Regions from separate parts of the Parajatrophihabitans canadensis genome, predicted to be linked through region 2. Evidence: riboswitches for the same ligand, from Rfam matches in the RefSeq annotation. Region 2 holds a riboswitch; the other holds the start of a gene.

Region 1 (11,963 bases), 130 kb from region 2:
ACAACAACAGGGAGATGACATGACCGTCCAAGATCTGGCTGAAAATCAAACCGATGATGCCAACTTCGAGCAGAGTTGGCGAGAATGGCACAGCGCGCATCAGAAGGTCCTCGCCGACCCGCACGGATTTTTGGCGATCACCAGCCTGCGCTGGCTCGTCAGCGAACCGAAGCGATTTGATGATGCGCCAGGCGAGTGGTCGACTGGCCAGGACGGTGTCCGTGTCGTGTTGGCGGAAGGGGAAACCCTCGAATTCAATGGCGCCACGCTGCGCGGGGAACACAATTTCGGGCCGATCGCCGAGCGGGACAGCTTGTACCCGGTTTCCGGCGATGTGGTCATCGAGGTCGCCAAGCGCGGCGGCCACGACATCATCCGGCCCCGGCACCCGAGCAACCCATTGCTCGTCCGCTTCGTCGATACGCCTGCCTACGCTCCAGACCCGAGGTGGGCAGTTACCGGCCGCTACTTGCCGTTCGACGAGCCTCGCCCTACGACCGTCGGAGCTGCCGTCGAAGGCCTGCAACACGTCTATGACGCCCCGGGCCGGATCGAATTCGAGCTCGAGGGACAGCCGCTGAGCCTCACCGCGTTCAACGGAAAGGGAGCTGGGAGCCTGCTGGTCCTCTTTACCGATGCCACGTCAGGCGTCACGACGTACGCCGCGAACCGGGCGCTGGCCATTGACCCTCCTGACGCCGACGGGCGGGTGCGGTTGGACTTCAACCGCGCAACGAATCTCCCTTGCGCTTATACCGATCTGGCCACCTGCCCACTTCCGCCGGCCGAGAATCAGCTGCCGGTTGCCGTCGAGGCGGGCGAGAAGATTCCACACGAGCGCCGGTGAAAGGCCACCGATGACCAGCGAGGCAACGGTCACGACCCGGTCGCATCAGCGTAGCTAGATCCGAGAGTCCGTTCAGATGTCATGAGCGCCACCCGAAGGAGCCTGGAGTTATCACGTATGTCCACAGTTCTTGGGGATCCTGTTACAGATCAGTTGGCTCCAGCCAACGCAGCACTTAGCACGCTGGTAGGCGCGGAGCAGGTCGTTCCGCTCGTCGACGGTCGGCAGGTGCGCTATGCAAATCTGGACTACGCGGCCAGCGCACCTGCCTTGCAAGTCGTTGCTGACCAGGTGAACGAACTGCTGCCCTGGTATTCAAGCGTCCATCGCGGCGCCGGTTATCCGTCCCAGGTTTGTACGGCAGCTTATGAATCCGCCCGTACGACGGTCGCCCATTTCGTCGGCGCGCGCGAGGCAGATGTTGTGATCTTCACCCGCAACACGACGGACGCAGTGAACCTGCTTGCGACTGCGGCCCCTGGTCCGGTCGTGTACCTAGATATCGAGCACCATGCCAATCTCTTGCCCTGGCAGGTTCGCGACGGGCGGGTGGTGCTTGCGCGCAACACGCTTGCGGAGACCGTCACGGCTTTGGAGGCAGAGCTTGCCCGGACCCCTGCTGCGTTGCTTGCCGTGACGGGCGCCTCGAATGTCACGGGTGAGCTACTCCCGCTCGCTCTGTTGGCTGACGTAGCCCACCGCCACGGGGCACGCATTGCCGTCGACGGCGCGCAACTGGTGCCGCATCGTCGCGTGGACATCGCCGATGTCGGTGTTGATTACATCGCTTTCTCCGGGCACAAGCTCTACGCGCCCTTCGGGTCAGGGGCGCTGATCGGGCGCAGGGATTGGCTCGACGCGGCGGCGCCGTATCTTGCCGGCGGGGGAGCGGTGCGGCATGTGACGATCGACAGCACCGATTGGACGGACTCGCCGGCTCGGCATGAGGCGGGCACGCCAAACGTGATCGGTGCGGTTGCGCTGGCCGCGGCATGCCGCGCGATACGCGATTTGTCTGAAGCTGCGCTGATACAGCATGAAGCGGCTTTGCTCCGACGGCTCGACGATGGCCTGGCCGAGGTGGGAGCTTGTAGTCTGCGCCTCTGGGGCGACGAGGCAGAGCGGGTCGGGATGGTGACCTTCACCCTGCCCGGATTCTCACCGGAGCTGATTGCTCAATATCTATCAGCCGAACATGGCATCGGAGTGCGGGATGGGCGATTCTGCGCGCACCCGTTACTAACACGGTTCGGGGCCGATCGCGGTGCGGTGCGCGCGAGCGTCGGGCTGGGCACTACTACCGCCGACATCGACCGGCTCTTGGAAGCACTCGCCTCACTCGCGGCGAACGGACCCTCGTGGACCTACGAATTGGTCGATGGCGCTCTCGGGCCGTCTCCTGACCCGCGAACCTCGCCGAACTGGCTTGCAGGCGATGAAAGTCAGCTACCGGCATCGCCTTGCGCAACCACCTAACGCATTCACCATATAGAAGTAATCCTATCTGTGAGGTAGACAATAGAGTCTTTCCCTTGGCCATGAGGGATGATAGTTTCGTTCCACGGTCATGAACGCCAGCGGATAGCCCCGGCTTGCTGGCTGGCAACCCTCGCGTCGCGGTGGGGTGCCCCGGGTGACGACCAGGTCGAAGCAATCGTGCTTCGGCAAGCGTGATCGACGATCAAGGAGAACCTCGTGACAAGCGACAAGCTCGCCGCCGGCTCCCGGCACTTGCGTAGCAGCGGCTGCTTCATCGAACGTCGGCACGTGGATCTCGCGCGGGTATCAAGCGCGCTCTGTCGCTCCTAGATAGTCTTCGCCGCCTTCTGGTCCTGGCCTGATAGGCGAGCCAGTTGCGCCGCTCATCAAACGCTCGGAGCCATCGTCCATGGCGGCTGCGGAGCCGCTGATATCGAACGCCGCGTCGCGGACGTATTGATGTTCCTCTCGTCTTGTCCCGGCCGCCTTTGCGCGCCCGCATGTCCTTTGATTGTAGGAGTTTCCGTGACCGAGCCAGCTGCGCCAACGACAGAGACACCGGTGTTGCCAACGCAATCGACCATCGGCCACTGGCAGCAACCGATGGTTGGGCTGAGTGGTCAAGCCACCGCCGCGACCGAGTTCTCCGGCGCGGACGGCAATCCCGCTGCGCCGACAGAGGGTCCGTCGTTGCGGCCCCTGTCGGCGCAACGGGTGATCCCGCTGCGACATCCCGGTCGGTGGATTGCAACCGTCGTCGTGCTGGTCGTTCTTGCCCAAGTCGTACACGGCCTGATCACGAACCCGTTCTATCAGTGGGATCGCTTCCAGTACTGGTTTGCTCGGCCGGTCATTCTGCGTGGTCTGGTGATCACGCTGAAGGTGACTGCGTGGAGCGCTCTCTTCGGTTTGATCGGAGGGATCCTGCTTGCATTGGGTCGATTGTCAAAGAGCCCGATTCTCCGGGCAGTCAGCTGGATCTATATCTGGTTGTTCCGCTCGATCCCGCTGATCGTGGTGCTGTTGATCCTGTACAACTTTGGGGCTCTGTACAAGACGATGAGCGTTGGCGTACCTTTTGGTCCCGCCTTTGGTAACTTTCGCGAATCGAGCCTCGCGAGCGACATGGTGATCGCCGTCATCGGTTTGAGCCTCAGCGAGGCGGCCTACGCGGCGGAGGTTGTTCGAGCCGGAATACTGTCGGTGGACCAAGGCCAGCACGAGGCCGCTGCGGCTCTCGGGCTACCGAAGGGTTACCAGTTCGGCCGCATCGTGTTGCCTCAAGCGCTGCGTGCCATCGTCCCGTCCTATGTCAATCAACTGATCGGGCTGATCAAAAGCAGCTCGTTGGTCTTCTATGTGTCGCTACTCGATCTGTTCGGTGAAGTGCAGAGCATGGGAAGCACCTACCCCGGCGACATCGTTCCGCTACTGCTCGTCGCGACGGTCTGGTACGTGATCCTGACGAGTTTGGTCTCGATCGCTCAGTTCTACGTCGAGCGGTACTACTCCCGGGGGGCGCTGCGAACCATGCCTCCAACGCCCATACAGCGAATCCGACGCAGTATCAGCGATGTCCGCGCCCGTATCCAGATTGGCGCCGCACGATGACGAGCACCGTCGAGGCCTTCGTCGAGCCATCGGTGGTGGAGATTCACGATGCCCACAAATGGTATGGAACCCATCGGGTCCTGGATGGAATCGACCTGACGATTCCGGCGGGCAAAGTCACCGTGATCCTGGGCCCTTCCGGCTCCGGGAAATCAACCTTGCTCAGGGCTATCAACCACCTGGAGAAGCTGGACATCGGGTACGTCAGCATCAATGGCGAGTTGATCGGAGTGCGAAGGCACGGCACCCGGCTGAAGGAGCTCAGCGAACGTGCGATCCTCAGCCAGCGCGGGCGAATTGGCTTCGTTTTCCAGAACTTCAATCTGTTCCCCCATCTCAGCGCGTTGGACAACGTCTCTGCCGCGCTGATTGCGAACAAGCGCGCTCAGAAGGGCGAGGCTCTCGAGACTGCTCGCGGATTGCTGGGCCGAGTCGGGCTGGCGGACAAGGCCGAAGCCTTTCCGCGTCAGTTGTCCGGTGGCCAGCAACAGCGAGTCGCGATCGCTCGCGCCCTCGCACTCCGACCGGGAGTCATCCTGTTCGACGAGCCAACTTCCGCGCTTGATCCTGAGCGCGTCGGAGAGGTCCTTGCCGTCATCAAGGACTTGGCGACAACCGGGACCACCTTGGTCGTCGTCACCCACGAGATTGGCTTCGCCCGCGAGGTGGCCGATCAGGTGGTGTTTGTCGATGCCGGTCGCATTGTCGAGCAGGGTCCTCCGCACGAAGTACTAGACCACCCCCAACATGCCCGCACCAGGGAATTCCTCAGCAAGGTTCTTTAGCGCACAGCCGTACTCAACGCACAGCCGTACTCAACGCACAGCCGTACTCAACGCACAGCCGTACTCAACGCACTGACGCTCAGCGCAGGGCGATAGCCACCGCAATCTCACCAAGGAGAAGTATGTCCAGGCCAAGATCGAAACTCGTCCAGATCGTCGCGACCGCTACCGCGCTCGTCGCACTTGGTGCCGGCGTGAGCGCCTGCGCCAGCGGTAATGCCTCGACCCCGAAGTCCTCGGCTACCGCAGGGGGAGCTACGGGAACGACCGTGGCAGTGGGCGCGCTCTCCAACGGCGCCGCAACCCCGATCGACTTGCAAGTCGACGCGGTTGCCTCGATCAGGGCAGAGCTGCCGCCAGCTGTCGTCAGCAGCGGCCAGTTCGTCGTCGGCCTCGGGTTGTTGCCTTCAGGCGCGCCGCCCCTTGGCTTCATAGGTTCTGACCAGAAGACGTTGACCGGTTCAGAGGCAGATCTCGGCCGCCTCGTCTCAGCGGTGTTCGGATTGAAGCCAGTGCTCGACAACGCGACCTGGGACAATCTCTTCGTAGGCATCGATTCTGGCAAGACTGACGCCGGGTTCTCCAACATCACCGACACCGAGCAGCGCAAGACGAAATATGACTTCGCCTCATACCGTCAGGACAACCTCGGCTTCGAAGTGCTTAAGTCCAGCTCGTGGAACTTCGACGGCAACTTCGAGAACCTCGCGGGCAAGACGGTCGCCGTTGGCTCGGGTACCAATCAGGAGAAGATTCTTCTGCAGTGGCAAAGCCAGCTCAAGGCAGCAGGCAAGACCCTGAACGTCAAGTACTACCCGGACCAGAACACGACCTACCTAGCGCTGGACTCGGGAAAGATCGATGCCTACTTCACGCCCAATCCTTCGATCGCCTATCACGTCACCCAGACGGCCAACACCCCTAACCCCACTCGTAGTGCAGGTAAGTACTCCGGTGCCGGGGCGACGTTGCAAGGTTTGATCGCTGCCACTACCAAGAAGGGCAGTGGGCTGGCTCAGCCCATCGCCGATGCGATCAACTATCTGATCAAGAACGGTCAGTACACGAAATGGCTTGCCGCCTGGGGCCTTTCCAACGAGGCAGTCGCCACCTCACAGGTGAACCCACCCGGATTGCCGCTCACCAATTCCTGACAGCAAGCTCCTGCGCACGGTGGGGGCGGGGTGATCGTGCCGCCCCCACCAACCAACCATCGAAAGGCAATCGCTCATGACTCTGCGGGTAGCAGTCGTTGGCGGTGGCGTCATGGGCTCATCTGCCGCCTGGCACCTCGCGGCCCGCGGCGCAGACGTGACACTGCTCGAGCAGTACCAACCGGGTCACGACTTGGGTAGCTCCCACGGGAGTTCGCGAATCTTTCGGCTGGCCTACCCCGACGCCGTCTACATCGGGCTGGCCCAGCGGGCGCTGCCGCTGTGGCGTGCTCTCGAAGAGCAGACCAACAGCTCGGTCTTGACGTTGACCGGCGCCCTCGACCACGGGCCAGGCTCCGCCATCGAACCGCTGCGCGACGCCCTGCTGGCTGCTGGCGCTGAAGTACGACTCATCGGCTCGGCCGAAGCGGCCGAACGTTGGCCCGGCCTGCGCATTGACTCCGCGGCGCTATTCCACGCCGACGCTGGGCGCCTGCACGCAGACCGTGCGGTTGTGGCGCTACAGCGCGGAGCCGAGCTGCACGGCGCGTCGATCCGACACGGAGTTCAGGTAACCCAGATCTCGGTTACCGACATTGGACGCGTGCAAATAGTTACCCTCGATGAGGAGGCACTGATCGTCGACGCGGTGGTTGTCGCGGTGGGCGGTTGGGCAACGCAGACGCTCGATCCGCTTGTGAATGGGCTGCCAAGCCTGCGGGTCACCCAAGAGCAGCCAGTCCACTTTCCGACGCCTGACCCGCTCGGATGGCCGAGCTTCATTCACCACCCGGGTGGGGAGTTTGCCGACGAAGGTGGGGTCTATGGACTCGGTAGCGACGACGGTGTCAAGGTGGGCTTTCATGCTGTCGGCCCGGTGGTGAAAGACGCCTACGTCCGAGACCGGCGTATCGACCCGGTAGCTGTCCAACGACTGCAGGACTATGCCGAAACGTGGCTCCCCGGGGTCGATTCCTCGAAGCCAGCGCCCACGACGTGCCTGTACACCGTCACTCCTGATCACAACTTCGTGATCGATCGACAGGGACCCATCACCGTGCTGGCCGGTTTCTCAGGGCACGGTTTCAAGTTCGGCTCGGTCATCGGCGAACTGGCCGCTGACCTGGTCGACGGCAAACCGGGTGTTGCCGGCTTTGCCCTCGGGCCCCGGTGAGATCGCGACCTCATGATGACGCGTCGAGACGCCTCCGACTTGGCGTCAGCATTGTCTGTGACGAGCGTGAACCAACCCGGTCAGTAACCTGCTTATCCTGAAAGCTGAAATCAGAATCGGAGTTCCACCATGTCGCACGCTCGTGAACTTGACGAACCGCATCCGCTGGACAATCCAGCCCGCGCTGCCCTGACCGGTCCGCATGCTCACTTCGCCCAGCGTCGCGGAAACGTGTTGCGCTACCCAGTCGACGTCAGTCCGTTCGTCGCACTACCCGATGAACCTACGGAGCAGGATTGGTTGGACATCGCAGAGCTTGCCGGGCCGGGCGCGGTCGTCCCCTTTGCGGGCTTGTCCGTTCCGACACCTGCGGGCTGGGAGGTTGTCATGCGTGGGGCGGGCGTTCAGATGGTCGACGACGGGATTGCGGCGGCGCACGACGACGAGGCCGTGCGGTTGGGTTCCGGCGACGTCGCAGAGATGCTTGCCCTTATTGAACGGACGAAACCCGGTCCATTCCTGCCGCGCACGGTGGAGCTGGGAACCTACTTAGGCATCCGCCGCGACGGGAAGCTCATCGCGATGGCCGGCGAACGGCTACATCCGCCAGGTTGGACGGAGATCAGCGCGGTTTGTACGGACGCGGAGTACCGCGGGCAAGGCCTCGGCACCCGCTTGGTTCACGCAGTCGCAGCGGGCATCCGCGAACGTGGCGAGACACCGTTTCTGCACGCTGCCGCGAACAATGTCAACGCGATACGGCTCTACGAGGCGCTGGGATTTCGGCTCCGCAGGTCCACCAGCTTTGTCGGCGTACAGGTTCCAGAGGAGGCCTGGGTAGCCTGAGTGTTCCGTCGATTCTCTATCGAAGCTACAGAGATAGTTAGGTATACTTCCGAGATGCGATGGCCTGACTTCTTCCTGATGGGGACACCCAAAGGCGGCACAACGGCGCTGCACTCCGCGCTCGTCGGGCATCCGCAGCTGCACCTATCTACAGTCAAAGAACCCAAGTTCTTTCTCTGCGGCGGCGTGCCACCACCGCGTTCGGGCCAGCGCGGTCCCGGAGACGCCCACAGCGCGCGCGAATGGGTATGGCGCGAATCGGACTATCTGCAGCTGTTCGCGAATGCGCCACACGAGGCTCTGATCGGAGAATCCACCCCGTTCTACCTCTATGACTTCGCGGCTCAACAGCGAATTGCCGACACAACGCCCGATGCCCGCCTCATCGCCGTGATCCGCGACCCCGTTGATCGGGCGTACAGCAACTGGACCCACCTGTGGTCGGACGGGCTGGAACCGATCTCCGATTTCAACGAGGCGCTTGCGCAGGAGGATTCTCGCGTCGCGGCAGGCTACGCCCCGTTCTGGCACTACACCCGCCTCGGGCAATACGGGCACCAGCTTCAGCATCTATACGGTCTGTTTCCCCGCGATCAGGTCCTCGTGTTGCGCTATCGGCAGTTGGCGGAGGAGCCCGACCGAACGATCGCGACGGTCTGCGACTTCCTAGGTGTGCAACAGCATCCGGCCGCAAAGTCCAAGCCCGACAACGTTCATCCGTACGTAGCACCCGGTCTGCGGACGAGGCTCCTCGGTGCCACGATCCGTGCCGGTGCCGCGGCCGGTGCGTTCGCGCCGCCTCAGGTCTGGCGTCGTGTCGAAGCCCCGCTCCGGTCGACATTGCACAAGGGCGGTGGACGTCGTCCGTCACTCTCGGTCGAACAACGACGCGAAGCTCTCGTCGGGTTTCTTGATGACATTGCGCTGTTGGAGGACGTGACAGGGCGCTCTTTCGATGACTGGCGTTCGGACGCTGGTAGAGGTGAATTCAGCCAACGTTGGAAAGGCTGATCAGCTGCGTCCTGATCTCGTTGGATCCGTCAGCAGATGCCGCCTCGAAGTAAACCCGGCCGATGCCGTCGCCGAGGTCAATGACACTCGTGTAGCGCAGCGTGTGCCGGCCGTACGGTGATTGTGCTGGAACTGACTGCGATGCCGTCGTCAAGGGCGTGTCGACCGAAGCGCCGCGGATTGTGCCTGTCCGCTCATACCAATTCTCGCTCGCGTCTGCCCGACCATCGTAGAAACCGAGGACCGAGCCGTCGTGTCGCGGCACGATCGATGCCACGCGGCGTCCACGCCGATCCCAACCCGTGGCCGGCGGAGTGAGAACGACGGCGCCCCACGTCCAGGACAACCCGTCGTCGCTGAAGGCGTAACGCGACGTCATCCGATCTTCCTCACCAGGGTCGTTGAGCGGATGGCAGCACACCCACGCATGCCACTTGCCGTCCCCGTCAACCAAAACCACCGGATCCTTGACGGCGGTCAGGTCGTCGCCCGCCCAGGTCGTCGCCCGTTGTCCCTTGGCCAGGTCGGCCGCATCGTCGGCGTCCAGAGCATCAATCCACCAATGCTTCGAGCCGGGGGTCGACAAGCTCACGTAGATGCGCCAGCCTCCGTCAGGCCTGCGGACGAGCGCCGGCCGCTCCAACGAAGCGCAGTCGAGATCATCGCGATAGAGCGTGCACAACGTGTCGAACCGGACACCGTCGACCGAACGCGCGACCACGTTGGCGTAGCCCCGGCCCTCGTTCACCGGGCGCCGCAAACGGTAAGCCAAGTAGATCGTGCCTTCGGCCCGAACGACGCTCGGAGCACCCGCCCAGTAGCCGTCGCCGACGCCGGGAGCCGCGATAACCAGCTCGCTTGAAGCGAAGTCCAGGTCGGGGCGAGGTCCTATCTTCGTGTCCACGACGCATCACGCTAGCGGACTCTCCTGGACCAGGTGCTGATCCGGTACGGCCTCAGCTGCGTGGAGGTGCCGACAGGTACCGCGGAGTCGTATTGTCGGGCGCATGGCTGCGCTCGTCGTGCGACCGCTGTCGCCCAATACCTGGCAGGACTTCGCGCGCCTTGTCGAGCAACACAACGGCGTGTGGGGCGGTTGCTGGTGCCTGGGATTCCACGCCGAAGGCGCCGAGCAAGGCGCTCATCGCCGTCAGGCCAAGGAGGATCGGGTCCGCAGTGGGACTGCTCACGCCGCATTGGTCTATGACGGTGACGATTGCGTCGGCTGGTGTCAGTTCGGATCGCCCGGGGAGCTGCCGCGCATCAAGCGCAAGCGGGTCTATCAAGCCGGCGAGGTGCGGCCACCAGATTGGCGAATCACCTGCTTCTTCGTGGGTAACGAGTACCGGAACCGAGGAGTTGCTTCGGTGGCGCTGCAAGGTGCGCTCCAGCAGATCGCGAGTCTCGGCGGCGGCTTGGTCGAGAGTTTCCCAGAGGATGTGACAGGTCGGCGGACATCCGGCGGATTCCTGCACAACGCGACGACGTCGATTTTCGAGCGCGAGGGTTTCACCCGTGAGCGTCAATTAGGCAAACATCATTGGCTGATGACCAAGGTTGTCCCTAGATCACGGGTGCGACGCTCGTCATAGGTCGCGCAGCCACCCATCGAGAGCCTCGGCTGCCTCGCTCGCGTCCCGAATCGGGCGGTCGAACGCGGCTCGGCCTGTCCATCGGCCAAGTTGTAGCGCCTGCGCAACGTCCTGCTGGTCGGTCCAGTCGATCTGGACCACAGCGCCAAGAAGTTCGACGCCCTGCACGGACGGTCGCGGCAGTTCCCACGCGCGATTTGACCGCCAGGGGTAGTGGGCGAGTATGACCAACCGGGGCGTCGTCAACCGCAGTACCGCCGGGCGCGTAGGCGCTCCGGCCGCGTGCAGCTGCATCACGCCGTGGAACAAAATCGATTCATCGGCCACAAGCGGCAGCGTCTGCTCCAACTCTGCCAGCGCGCCGCGGAACGTATAGGCAAGTCGCAACTCTCGGCCACGGTCGGTGGGTTCGGTCACGTGGCGCACCCTACCAACGTGCAGCAGGCTGCCGCATGAGCGCAACATGATGGATTGGCCGTCGCCATGTGGATCGGGCGTAAGTGCTGGCCGCCGCGGTTGATTGTGATTAGCGTTGTCACCAGGCAACCGTTCCCGGGAGCCACCAGTTTGGAGCACCACCTGCATGACCGAATTACAACTTGAAATCGTCCCATTGGCCGTAGCTTTCGTCCTCTCGTCCATCATCGGCTTTGAACGCGAACTGCGTCACAAGGTTGCTGGCCTTCGTACTCACGCGATGGTCGGTATGGGCGCAGCGGTGATCATGTTGATCAGCAAGTATGGTTTCGACGATATTCTGCGGCCGGGCATGGTGGTGTTGAACCCGGCCCAACTCGCCGGGCAGATCGTGAGCGGAATCGGTTTTCTCGGTGCGGGAATCATCTTCGTCCGGCGCGAAAGTGCCCGGGGGCTCATCACTGCGGCGAGCATCTGGTTGGTGGCAGCGATAGGCATGGCTGCCGGCGCAGGTCTGTACACGTTGGCCGTCGCCGCCACGGTCGGCGATCTGCTCATCACCATTCTCTACACGCCGGTTATCGAACGGCTTCGGGACAATCAGAACGTCTTGAGCGAGATCTCCCTTACCTACGAACAGGGAACCGGCGTGCTGAGGCAGGCGATGAGCGAGCTGACCCGGACCGGATGCACCGTCGAATCGCTAAACGTTACACAAGCAAGTGGCGCATCGACCGATGTCTGCGTGCTGCTCGAAGTCCGTGGCTCGACCCCGGTGGCCGAGGTTGCCAGCAACCTTGCGCAGATACAGGGCGTGGTCGCTGCGCGAACCAGTTCAGCGGCACTCGCTCATTCGGGGCGCTGATCGTGCGTATGCTCCGCTGACAGAATCAGCCGTGCTCAGCGGTGGGCCTTCCGCGGCCCACCGCTTCGGTCAAGACAACGCCGGCGATGATTCCTAACGTCAGGCCAAAACCCAAAACGCTCAGCCTCGCGTCGCCGATGAGGATAGCCAAGCCCACACCAAGCCGGTCAGAGACATGTCGG
Region 2 (11,963 bases):
GTGCCTTCTCAGGCTTGTCGGCAACAACGGCCTCGGTGGTGAGGAACAGGGCCGCGATCGACGCTGCGTTCTGCAGGGCCGAACGGGTCACCTTGGCGGGCTCGACGACGCCGGCCTTGACCATGTCGACGTACTCACCGGTTGCAGCGTTGAGGCCCCAGCCAGCAGTGAGGCCGGCAACCTTCTCGGCCACGACGCCGCCTTCGAGACCGGCATTGATCGCGATCTGCTTGAGCGGCGCGGTGAGCGCAACCCGAACGATGTTCGCGCCGGTGGCCTCGTCACCGGACAGGTCCAGCTTGTCGAACGCGGTCGCGGCAGCGTTGGCCAGAGCCACGCCACCACCGGGGAGCAGGCCCTCTTCGACGGCAGCCTTCGCGTTGCGAACGGCGTCTTCGATGCGGTGCTTGCGCTCCTTGAGCTCGACCTCGGTGGCTGCGCCAACCTTGATCACTGCAACGCCACCGGCCAGCTTGGCCAAGCGCTCCTGCAGCTTCTCGCGGTCGTAGTCAGAGTCCGAGTTCTCGATCTCGCCACGGATCTGGTTGACGCGACCCTGAATCTGGTCGGCGTCACCGGAACCCTCGACGATGGTGGTCTCGTCCTTGGAGATGTTGACCCGACGAGCGCGGCCCAGCAGCTCCAGGCCGGCGGTCTCGAGCTTGAGGCCGACGGTCTCGGAAATGACCTGGCCACCGGTGAGGATGGCGATGTCCTGCAGCATGGCCTTGCGGCGGTCACCGAAGCCGGGAGCCTTGACGGCAACCGACTTGAAGGTGCCACGGATCTTGTTCACGACCAGGGTCGAGAGGGCTTCACCCTCAACGTCCTCGGCGATGATGGCCAGCGGCTTGCCGGACTGCATGACCTTCTCCAGCAGCGGGAGAAGGTCCTTGACGGAACCGATCTTGCCTTCGACGATCAGGATGTACGGGTCGTCGAGGACGGCTTCCATACGCTCGGTGTCGGTAACGAAGTACGCCGAGATGTAACCCTTGTCGAAACGCATACCCTCGGTGAGCTCGAGCTCGAGTCCGAAGGTGTTCGACTCCTCAACGGTGATGACGCCTTCTTTGCCGACCTTGTCCATCGCCTCGGCGATGAGCTCGCCGACGGTGCTGTCAGCGGCCGAGATCGACGCCGTGGCGGCAATTTCTTCCTTGGTTTCAACTTCCTTGGCTGCCTTCAGCAGAACCTCGGAAACGGCTGCGGTCGCAGCTTCGATACCGCGCTTGAGTGCCATCGGGTTTGCACCGGCGGCAACGTTGCGCAGGCCCTCTTTGACGAGCGCCTGGGCGAGCACGGTTGCGGTCGTGGTGCCGTCACCGGCAACGTCATCGGTCTTCTTGGCGACCTCTTTGACGAGTTCGGCACCGATCTTCTCGTACGGGTCCTCGAGCTCGATTTCCTTGGCGATGGAAACACCGTCGTTGGTGATCGTGGGGGCGCCCCACTTCTTCTCCAACACGACGTTGCGGCCCTTCGGGCCAAGCGTCACCTTTACGGCGTCGGCAAGGATGTTCATGCCGCGCTCGAGGCCGCGGCGGGCCTCTTCGTCGAACGCGATCAACTTAGCCATGCGATGTCGTCCTTTGCTTGTCTGGGACTGACTGAGTCCTACCCAGCGATCACCGGATAGTCCAGCATCCGATCGGTGATGCCCGCGACGGCCGGCGCCCGTCAGGTGGGCACCTCATCACGATCGGCTAGCACTCACAGTACGCGAGTGCTAAGTCAGGTTTAGCACTCGACCCCAACGAGTGCAAGGTCGCTTCGTCCGCTATTGGCAGACTACGTCCGGTTATTCGGCCGGCACGCCGGGGTTTACCCGACGGACGACGGGCACCAGTGGCCGAGCGGCGGCCGGGCCGTCCAGCAGGTCGGCGAGTTCCAGTTGCAGCGCACGAAAGAAGTCATGGTCGAAATGAGCCTGCACGGCGGCTCCATCGGCGAATTCCTCCCACATGAAGACTTGGTTCTCATCATTGGGATCGGCGGCCACCGCGAACAACAGGGTGCCCGGTTCACCGTCGAGAGTCGCGGCATAGTTCGTAAGGATCTTCAGCAGCTCTTCGCGGGCACCCGGCTTCGCGGTCATCTGCAGTATGGCGCCGAATTTGCCTACGCCTCGGGCCGGTGTTGCCTCATCCACTGAAATCTCCGAACGTTCGCCTGGTGTGCACTCCAGCTCAGGGCAGATCTGGCAGGGCGCCGGTCTCGACCACCTCAGCGGCCACGTCGCGCAGCTTGACGTGCAGGTTCTGGCTCGCGGTACGAAGCAGCGAGAACGCCTCGTCCTGCCTCACCTTGTGATGGGCCATCAGCACCCCCAGCGCGACACCGATCTCGCGGTTGCTGTGCAGGGCCGACTCGAGGTTTGCCGCGTGGCCCTCGGCATCGTGCAGCGCAACCAGGCTCGAGGCGTGGGCGGCAAAGATGGTCGCGGTGTTGATCGCCTCGTCGCCGAACGCGGCCGGCTCGTCGGCGAACAGGTTCAGCGCGGCGGATTCTTCGGCAAGCAGCTGGAACGACAGGACGCTGCGAACCGGTGTCTGTTCGGCGACGGCAGCGGCAAACCGGGGCCAGCGGGGCTCGTTGGCGACGTCGAACAGCAAATAGTCGGCGTCGTCCTCCGCCGCCTGCACGCACGGACCTTCGTTCAGTTCGTACTGCAGCGCATCGGCCCGCGCGGCCACTGGATCAGAAGCAGCGAGCGTGTGGGCTTGCTTGCCTCGAAGTACGGTAATGCTTGCCCAGCTACAGCCGTCGACGTGCTTGACCGCAAGTTCGACCATGCGATGTAGCGCCGCTGCGTTGTCGCCGTCCCCGTGCAGTTCGTTGCCGAGCGCGGCAAACTCCTGCGACAGCTCCAGCATCTCGTTCGTATCCATGCTGTTCAGCCCCCAGAAGAGTCGTCTTGCCGATACACATTGTGACGGCAGCATTGTGCATGATCGCTTGGCGGCTTCGCCAGCGGGCCGCCTGTCAGGTCGGTGTCCGTCGGTGTCAGGTCGGTGTCCGTCGGTGTCAGGTCGGTGTCCGGTCGGTGTCAGGACGATTGCCGCACCCGAGTCAGGTCGGCTCAGGCGAGCTTCGTCGGAGGCGGCGGCAGCTTGAGCTCCCCAGATTCCGCGACGTCCATCGCCACATCGACGAGCTTGCGGTGGGTGTTCTGACTCGCCATCCGCAGCAGATCAAAAGCCTGAGCCTGGGTGAGCTTGTATTGGCTCATCAAGACGCCCATAGCGACACCGATACCGCGGTTACTCTGCAGCGCGCGCTCGAGGTGTTCGACCTGCTCGTGCATCCGTGCGGTCGTCACTGCCAGCGATGCATGCGTGGTGAACATCAGCGCCACCGTCTGATCAGAGTCATCGAAGGCGTCATGCTTCGTCGAGTACAGGTTGAGGGCGGCCAGCAGGTCATCGTCCTCGAGGAACAGCCTGGTCGACAGCATGCTGAAGATGCTCTCTTGGGCCGCGGCGCGGCGGCCGAATTCCGGCCACCTTCGGTCAGCCGCCAGATCGCCCGTCCGAAAGGTCGTGTTCTCCTCGGCCGCATCGACACACGGGCCGCTGTTGAGCTCGTACTGGATTCGATCGACCCGCAGCGGAAGGTCACTGGTGGCGCCGACGGTCTCGAACTTGCCGACGCGGCCACGGCTCACCGCCGCCTCTTCCGCGCCCGGTACCAGCTCGACAGCGCGTCGCGAGATCAGCGTCAGGGTGTCCTCGAGACTGCGCTCGGACATGAGGTCACGTCCGAGCTCGGAGAACAGCTCAGCGAGACGATGTACCGACTCAGCATCCACCATTGGAACGTACCCGCTGAGAGTTCGATGCGCTCACTCTGACCGTAGGGAGACCCGTTCGAACGCGCGCTACCGGCCCGAATCGGTGTGCGATCCGGGTCGGCGGCGGCGGTATTGAGGGTTTGATACTGCGGCGGTTCAGTTGACGGTTCAGGCTGACGGTGTCATGCGCCAGCGTGACTAACCGACGACGCGAACGCCTTCGGCCTGCGGACCCTTGGGTCCCTGAGCGACTTCGAATTCCACTCGCTGACCTTCATCAAGAGAGCGGTACCCGTCCGACTCGATGGCGCTGTAGTGGACGAATACGTCCTGGCCACCGTCCACGGCGATGAAGCCGTAGCCCTTCTCATTGTTGAACCACTTAACGCTGCCCTGGGCCACGTGCACTCCTTGCTAGGGGCCTTCCGTCGCTCACCCGTCGTGAGGGCGGGGTCTTCGTTCCTTCGGTCCCGATCAACGCGCACGGCCGGTCGGCGTGATGCCTGCCGTCGTGGCCCTTCGTCTGGCGAAACGCTTGGTACTACGACCAAGGCAGAAATTAACACGCAACGAGATTCACTGGCTAGAAATCTCAACCAAACCGAGACCATCGAATATGCAACGCGCAACCCGCATGCTCTACCCTCCGTCCCCGTCGCCGCCTGTTTGATCCCGAATGTCAGCGTCGGTCCGATGTTGTCGTCGATCTCGTCCGGTGCGCCGTCCGGCGCATAGCCTGGACCGATCCGTACCGACCGATGATCCGTACCGATCGTGGGGGCGCCCGCATGGCCGATGAAGATCTGTCGACAGCAGCCGACGACGGGCGCAATGAAACCAACGCCGCGCGCCTTGATCGCAACTACGCTGAGTTGCTCCAAGAATTACGGGTCTCAGAGACCGGCGTCCAGATCCTGTTCGCCTTCATGCTGTCGATCGCGTTTCAGCAGCGGTTCCAGAGCATCGACACCTTTCAGCGGACGATCTACGTGCTGACGTTGATATTGTCCACGCTGGCCATCGCATTGCTGATCGCGCCGGTAGCCTTTCACCGGCTGGTCTTTCGACAGGGGCTGAAAGAAGAACTCGTGCTGACTGCGAGCAGGTTGGCGATTGCCGGCACGAGCTTCCTGCTGCTGTCGGTCCTCAGCGGCGTACTGCTGATTCTCGACTACGTCGTCGGACGAGCCTTCGCGATAACCACAACCGCGCTGCTCGCGATCGTGTTTCTGCTGCTATGGGTGGCTCTGCCGCTGTGGTACCGCGACCGCGCAGGCGATCGACGACGTGAGTCGGCAGCGTCCCGCTAGAGCAAACCTGCTGCCCGCATCCCCTTGAGCGTCGGCGGAATTACCGCGGTCGGGCCAACCTGCTCGGCGACCGCATCGACTGTCTTCAGCCCGTCGCCGGTGTTGTAAAGGACCGTCTCACGCGTGGTGTCGATCTGGCCGGACTCGACCAGCTTCTTCAGCACGGCCGTCGTGACGCCGCCAGCCGTTTCGGTGAACACGCCGCAAGTCTCAGCAAGCAACTGGATCCCGGCCCGGATCTCGTCGTCATTCACATGAGCCATCGCGCCGCCGGTGGAGCGAACGGCGTCGAGGGCGTACGGCCCGTCCGCGGGATTTCCGATGTTGAGCGATTTCGCGATGCCAGTCGGCTTGACCGGAATCACGGTGTCGCTACCGTCGGCGAACGCCTGGGCGATGGGTGAGCAGCCGGTGGACTGGGCACCGTAAATCCGGTAGTCGCTCGGCTCGACGAGACCGATTGCCTGCAGCTCTTTGAACGCCTTGTGCACCTTGGTCAGCATCGACCCCGATGCCATCGGTGCCACGACCTGGGGCGGCAGCCGCCAGCCGAGTTGCTCAGCGACCTCGAACCCGAGCGTCTTCGAGCCCTCGGCGTAGTACGGGCGCACGTTGACGTTCACGAACGCGGTGGACTCGAACTCATCGGTCTCCGCGAGCTCGCTGCACAACCGATTCACGTCATCGTAGGAGCCGTCGATGGCGACCAGAGTGCCGCCGTAGATCGCGGTCTGAGTGATCTTTGCGGGTTCGAGGTCCGCCGGAATGAAGACAATCGAGTCCATGCCGATTCGCGATGCGTGGGCGGCCACGGAGTTGGCGAGGTTTCCGGTTGAAGCGCATGCGATCCGGCTGAAGCCGAGTTCGCGCGCGGCCGTGATCGCCACCGAAACGACCCGGTCCTTGAAGGAATGGGTCGGGTTGGCTGAATCGTCCTTGACCCACACCGGTGCCGTGAACCCCAGCAGATCCGCGAGCCTGTCGGCCCTGATCAAGGGCGTCATGCCGGTGCCGGAATCGACCCGAGTCTCGGCGTTGTGCCCGGCGGGCAGCAATCCGGCGTAGCGCCAGAGCGAATATGGCCCGGCCTCGATCTGGGCGCGGGTCACGCGCGCCAGCCGCTGCGGGTCGTAGCCGATCTCAAGGGGGCCGAAACACTCGAAGCAGGCGTGTTGGGCGCCGAGGGGATAGGTCGCGCCGCAGTTGCGACACACCAAACCTGAAGCGGGAGTTTCGCCGGACGTACCAGCGGGGCGATTGATCACAGCAGTCATTCCGAGGCCTCTCCTCATCTTTCCCGGGCGTCGTGGTGACGACCAGGCCGGAGTTGGCACCTACCTCGCGATGTCGCCGGTCTATGTGGCTGGACGCCACACGCTGCATTCGTCAGCAGCAATACGGTCTATCGCGGTGGTTGCCGGGGCTTCAACGGGCCGGTCCCTCTGCCCCTCTGGATGAGCGATATGTAGTCCGCGCGCGGAACCAGGCAAGAAATGACACGCACTGCCGAACGTTGTGCGCCTAACTGTAGTCGCTGGTCAGAACGAGGACGATCGGACCCTCGGGAAGGCCGTCAAAACGAGGCTTGATCCGCTTGATCTGCGGAAACTGAGCCTGCAGTGCCGTTGCCGCCGACTGAGCCCCAGCGGCGTTCGGGTCGTAGTAGGCCGCGGTAGAGAGAATGTCGCCGCTGAAGACGCCGCCGTCCGTTGCTGTCCAGCCGCCTTGTACGAGCCTTGTCACAGCAATGCCGCCCAGCCCGTCGGTGCCCGAGTTGTTCAGCACAATGACGGACGGGCGATTGACGGTCGGTTTGGTCGCCGTAGCCGGGTCGGTCGGTGCCGCTGCGGTCGTAGATGTCGTTGGTTTCGGCGACGTCGTGGCGGGCGTCGACTTCTTGGTCGTAGCGGCGGAGGCGGAACTAGAGACTCCGACGCTAGCCCGGTCGGCTTGGCGCCCCTTGGGGTGATTCAGCGCGACAAAGGCAAGGACCGCGACGAGCACCCCGACCGACGCCAAAACGACGCCAAGCAGTAACTCAACACGCCGACGTCGCGACGACGGCGGAGCAATATGCGACATAAATTATGGTTAGACCTCGATGCCCAGGCGGCGAGCAGAGCGCTGCCGCTGGCGACTGGCTCGAAGTCGCCTCAGCCGCTTGACCAGCATAGGGTCTGCCGCCAGCGCTTCTGACGAGTCGATCAGTCCGTTGAGCACCTGGTAGTAGCGGGTAGCGGACATATCGAACAACTCGCGAATGGCCTGTTCCTTGGCGCCGGCGTATTTCCACCACTGTCGTTCGAAGGCCAGAATCTCGCGGTCTCGCCGGTTGAGGCCACCCAGCTCTTCAGACTCTTCTGCGCCAGGAGCCACACCCACCTCGATCGGTGGTGCGCCATCAGAATCGGCTCCCGAAACGGCCGGTGCGCCGGCGTCAGGCTTGCCGCCGGGTGCATTGACCGCGGTGGGCGCGAGTTCCATGCGGCCTCCGAGCATCATCGCGGGCGGACTGTCGGCCCCCGCCAATACGTCACCTGTAACAGGTCTTGGACTATGAATCTCACCGGTGTAATTCGGTGCGCAATCATTCAACCATGCTCGGCGCGAGGTCGCTGAACCAGTCGTCATTGAATCAGCCGTGCGTGTCGCGTCAGCCCACTGGGTTCCGCACGCCACGATCGGCCGATATCCACAGCTAGCTCTCGATTTCCACAGCCAGCCGCAAAGCCGGATATCGAGGCGACGAACCGACCACGCTCGTGCCATGGCAACGAATCAACACAACTGTGCTCCCCGCCGCTACGCGCCGGTCGGCGTGCTCGGCCGCAGGCTTGAACAGACGGCACAACAGCTCGACCGCGCCTGCGATGAACTCCGGGCTCGCGCGGGCGCCTGCCAATGGCACTCGCCGGCCTCCCTCCAGTTCTCCGCCGCGCTCCAGAACCTGCTTGGCGCCTGTCACCGCGTCGCCGACAAACTTCGCGACACCGCCGCCGTGCAGCATCACCACGAAGACACGGCAGCCCAGCGGGCTCGAGCCGCAGCTCACCTCGCCGCGACGGTCGGCAGCAGCGTTGGCCTAGCCCCGATTGTCGAGCTGTTATGACGAGCGCCGGGACGGTCGCGGTCACCGGCGGGGCGTACTCGATCGCCGCTGACTTCGTTGAGCTGAGCGCTCTCGCCGGAGTCCTGGACAAGCTGGCAACGGTGCTCGGCGACGCCGCTGTCGTGGCATTGCAGGTTCTGATCGATCCACACTCGCTCGCCCTAGCCGCGCTCGATCCCGTCGGCGCGTTCGACCTCGCTTCCACGGCGTCGCGAACGGCAGTTCTGGCCACGGCGGCAGGAGCCGAATGCGTCTTCCTCGGAGTCGCGCTTGGGGCCGCGGCACAGGGCTATTCGGCCGTGGACGACCTGACGAGTCGCTGGACGCCGGTAGTCACGGCGCTACGCAGGTTGCCTTCAGCGATCGCGGCCAGCGAGTCCGAAGCCGTTCTCGCTTGCGAACACGGCGATCCGCGCAGGCTTGGCACGGCCCTCAAGACGCTGGTTGAGCACGATCCCGAGGTGGTCACGCTCGCACTGGACGCGATCACGACCGCGGGTGCAGCGGCGACCGCAGCTCAACACGGGACGGCCTCGCCCACGTCCGCGTCCTTCGGTCGACCCGCTGCGCTCGGGCACTACTCTGCGACGCTGGGGACGATCTACCCCGACGGCAAGCCTGTCCTGACCCGACATCCGACAGATCCGACCGATGACTCCAAGGGCCCCCCGCGCGACGTCGCCGACCTGCTCCGCGGGCTCGAGTGCCGCAACGAGCACACCGACGGCGGGGGCATCGACGTTCGATTCGTCAGCAGGACCCTCGCCGACGGGTCTCGCGCCCGCAGCGTCATCGTCGATGTCACGGGCACAAAGGAATGGAACGCACTCGACCGCAATGATCCGAACGTGGCAAACCTAGGCACCAATCTCCGCGCGCTCGGCAACGAGCAGACCGCCTACGAGCGCGGCATCATGGCGGCCCTCGCGGCCAGCGGAGTGCGCTCCGACGAACCGATCATGCTGGTCGGCCACAGCCAGGGCGGCATCATCGCGGCCCGGCTCGCTGCCGATCTGGCCCGCTCGCCCGGCCCATCCGGCCCATCCGGCTCGCCCGGCTCACCCGGCTCACCCGGCTTGAATATCACCCATGTGGTGACAGCGGGGGCACCGATCGGACTCATCGATATTCCTGCCCACGTTCAGGTGCTGTCCTTTGAGAACTCAGGTGACATCGTTCCGATGCTCGATGCCACTGAGAATCGCCACACGGTGAACCAGCTCACGGTGACCACCAATGAAGGTTCTCCGAACGATCACGGCTTGGGGGCTCGGCACGATCTGGCAACTGCTTATCTACCGGCGGCCCGCGATGCCGATGCCAGCGAGGACCCTTCTATAGCGGCCTGGACTGCGAGCGCGTCGGCGTTTCTGGGCGGCGATGATGTCAGCACACAGGTCTATCGGGTGAGCAGGCAACCGTGACTGGGCGCAGACGCTTCGCGGCACGCCTACCGGTCTCGATCTCCGGATGAATTAGGTTAATTCGGTGCCGATAACTCCAGCAACCTCACGTACCACTGCCCGCGGCCTTGTAACTGCGCGCACCGCCGTTCTGGTCATCGTGGGCAGTGCGGTCGCCGTCATCACTTTGGCGGGTTGCACCAAGGCACCGTCACCGACGGTAAGTGGCAGCACCTCTGTGTCGGCATCATCATCAACGCCCGACAGTAGCTCCGCCAGCACGAGCGCAAGCGTGCCGCCTAGCAGCACTGCCGCGTCGTCCACCGCCAGTTCGACCCGGCCGACGCCAACAGCTTCGACGTCTGCCACCGTGCCACCAGTCGGACCACCCGCGTGCGCGACGGCGGCGCTCACCGTAGGCGTCCAACGCGGTTCAGGCCTTAACGGCCACCAGTACGCAACGTTGTCGTTCACCAATAAATCTGCCGCGACCTGTTCGATCACTGGTTTTCCTGGCGCACAACTCCTTCTCGCCGGTGCACCGCTCGGGCAACCCGCGGTGCGCTCATCCGCACCGGCAAGTCCAGTCGTGCTGCGCCCCGGTGCGAGCGCGTCCGCTGCCCTCAGCAACGACTCGACCTGCAACGCGAACAACTCCGATTCGGTCCAGGTCATCGTGCCGAACCAGACCCAGAAGATCGTCTTGCCCCTGACGTTCCGTGGCTGCACCTTGACCATCGGTCCCGTAACCGCTGGCTGAGCTGCGCCCACCTCGCAGCCGGTTCGGCGCAATATCTATCGCCCGACAGGTGTCAGTGATTCGTCTGCAAGAATGGCGATATGAACTATTTGGCGGCCGAAGATCGCTACGACTCGATGACCTACCGGCGGGTCGGCCGAAGCGGTATCCAGCTTCCCCTTATTTCGTTGGGTTTGTGGCACAACTTCGGTGATGACCGGCCCCTGGAGACTCAACGCGCGATCCTGCGTCGGGCCTTTGATCTCGGCATCTGCCACATCGATCTGGCCAACAACTACGGGCCTCCATACGGTGGCGCGGAAGAAAACTTCGGGCGCATTCTCAAACAAGATCTGCGTCCGTACCGACCAGAGCTCTTCATTTCCACGAAGGCCGGTTGGGACATGTGGCCCGGTCCATACGGAGATCTCGGATCGCGCAAATATCTGCTCACCAGTCTCGATCAGTCGCTGGCTCGAATGGGCGTGGACTACGTCGACGTCTTTTACTCACATCGCTTCGATCCAGACACGCCGCTCGAAGAGACAATGGGCGCTCTGGACACTGCAGTGCGATCAGGCAAAGCGCTGTACGCCGGCATATCGTCCTACTCTGCCGAGCGAACCGCAGAAGCCGCGCGCATTCTCGCCGAGCTGGGTACTCCGCTGTTCATCCACCAGCCCTCGTACTCAATGCTGAACCGTTGGGTAGAGAGCGGATTGCTCGAGACTCTGGAAGAAGTCGGTGCTGGCTGTATCGCGTTTTCGCCTTTGGCTCAAGGTATGTTGACCGACAAGTATCTGTCCGGCGTGCCGAAGGACTCCCGGATGGCCGCGAACTCCTCACTGTCACCAGAGCTGCTGACCGAACAGAATCGCGAGCACATCCGTGCGCTGAATCGCATCGCCGAGCGTCGCGGGCAGTCACTGGCTCAACTGGCCCTTGCCTGGGTGGCGCGCGACGATCGGGTTTCCTCCGTTCTGATAGGTGCATCCTCGGTACGCCAACTCGAACAGAATGTCGCGGCGCTCGACAACCTCGCATTCAGCGACGCCGAGTTGGACGAGATCGACGAGCACGCGGTGGAGGGTGGCGTCGACCTGTGGCGCGGACCAGCAACGAGCTGACCCGTCGCCAGGGCGGCACGCTGATCGTCGCCGGCCTCATTCTGACCGGCTTCACCATGCGGGTCGCGGTGACAAGCATCGGCCCGGTCCTGGACGAGCTGCAGGACGGGCTGGGCATCTCCAGTGGCGCAGCGGGCTTCATCACCACGTTGCCGGTGCTGTGCTTCGCCGCCATAGGGTCCAACGCACCTAGGCTTGCTCATCGCTTCGGTTACCAGCGAGTTCTGGTAACCGCCCTGCTCGCGGCGGTAATCGGAGTTTTCACCCGAGCACTGGCCGGATCGCTGTGGCTGTTCGTCATGCTCAGCGTGCTTGCCCTTGCTGGCGGAGCGGTGGCAAACGTCCTCATGCCGACCTTGGTGAAGCGGCATTTTCCGAACCAGATCGGCCGGATGACCGCCGTCTACACCACCGCACTCGCCATCGGCACCACAGCGGCCGCCGCGTTCACCGTGCCGATCGCGCACGCCGGTGGCAGCTGG

The links. Region 2 has a riboswitch for S-adenosylmethionine ahead of thrC (threonine synthase). Riboswitches for the same ligand answer to the same signal wherever they lie in the genome.
Region 1: linked by a shared signal. The riboswitch ahead of ACSMXN_RS03245 (putative leader peptide) and the one ahead of thrC (threonine synthase) in region 2 are both predicted to bind S-adenosylmethionine.

What each region holds. Positions count from the first base shown of each region.
Region 1 is NZ_CM132445.1:674,462-686,424, forward strand. Features, by position in the region: gene ACSMXN_RS03235 (DUF1684 domain-containing protein) at 20-847, shown strand; gene ACSMXN_RS03240 (aminotransferase class V-fold PLP-dependent enzyme) at 965-2,323, shown strand; SAM riboswitch class IV at 2,411-2,524, shown strand; gene ACSMXN_RS03245 (putative leader peptide) at 2,543-2,656, shown strand; gene ACSMXN_RS03250 (amino acid ABC transporter permease) at 2,930-3,937, shown strand; gene ACSMXN_RS03255 (amino acid ABC transporter ATP-binding protein) at 3,934-4,722, shown strand; gene ACSMXN_RS03260 (transporter substrate-binding domain-containing protein) at 4,845-5,876, shown strand; gene ACSMXN_RS03265 (FAD-dependent oxidoreductase) at 5,953-7,050, shown strand; gene ACSMXN_RS03270 (GNAT family N-acetyltransferase) at 7,180-7,896, shown strand; gene ACSMXN_RS03275 (sulfotransferase family protein) at 7,951-8,907, shown strand; gene ACSMXN_RS03280 (hypothetical protein) at 8,885-9,811, opposite strand; gene ACSMXN_RS03285 (GNAT family N-acetyltransferase) at 9,915-10,499, shown strand; gene ACSMXN_RS03290 (hypothetical protein) at 10,494-10,916, opposite strand; gene ACSMXN_RS03295 (MgtC/SapB family protein) at 11,083-11,781, shown strand.
Region 2 is NZ_CM132445.1:542,365-554,327, reverse strand. Features, by position in the region: gene groL (chaperonin GroEL) at 1-1,579, opposite strand, end outside; gene ACSMXN_RS02680 (putative quinol monooxygenase) at 1,802-2,152, opposite strand; gene ACSMXN_RS02675 (GAF and ANTAR domain-containing protein) at 2,190-2,891, opposite strand; gene ACSMXN_RS02670 (GAF and ANTAR domain-containing protein) at 3,083-3,814, opposite strand; gene ACSMXN_RS02665 (cold-shock protein) at 3,992-4,195, opposite strand; gene ACSMXN_RS02660 (DUF6328 family protein) at 4,582-5,103, shown strand; gene thrC (threonine synthase) at 5,100-6,377, opposite strand; SAM riboswitch class I at 6,389-6,564, opposite strand; gene ACSMXN_RS02650 (LytR C-terminal domain-containing protein) at 6,625-7,185, opposite strand; gene ACSMXN_RS02645 (DUF3263 domain-containing protein) at 7,195-7,587, opposite strand; gene ACSMXN_RS02640 (hypothetical protein) at 7,871-8,212, shown strand; gene ACSMXN_RS02635 (hypothetical protein) at 8,209-9,636, shown strand; gene ACSMXN_RS02630 (DUF4232 domain-containing protein) at 9,701-10,375, shown strand; gene mgrA (L-glyceraldehyde 3-phosphate reductase) at 10,456-11,481, shown strand; gene ACSMXN_RS02620 (CynX/NimT family MFS transporter) at 11,457-11,963, shown strand, end outside.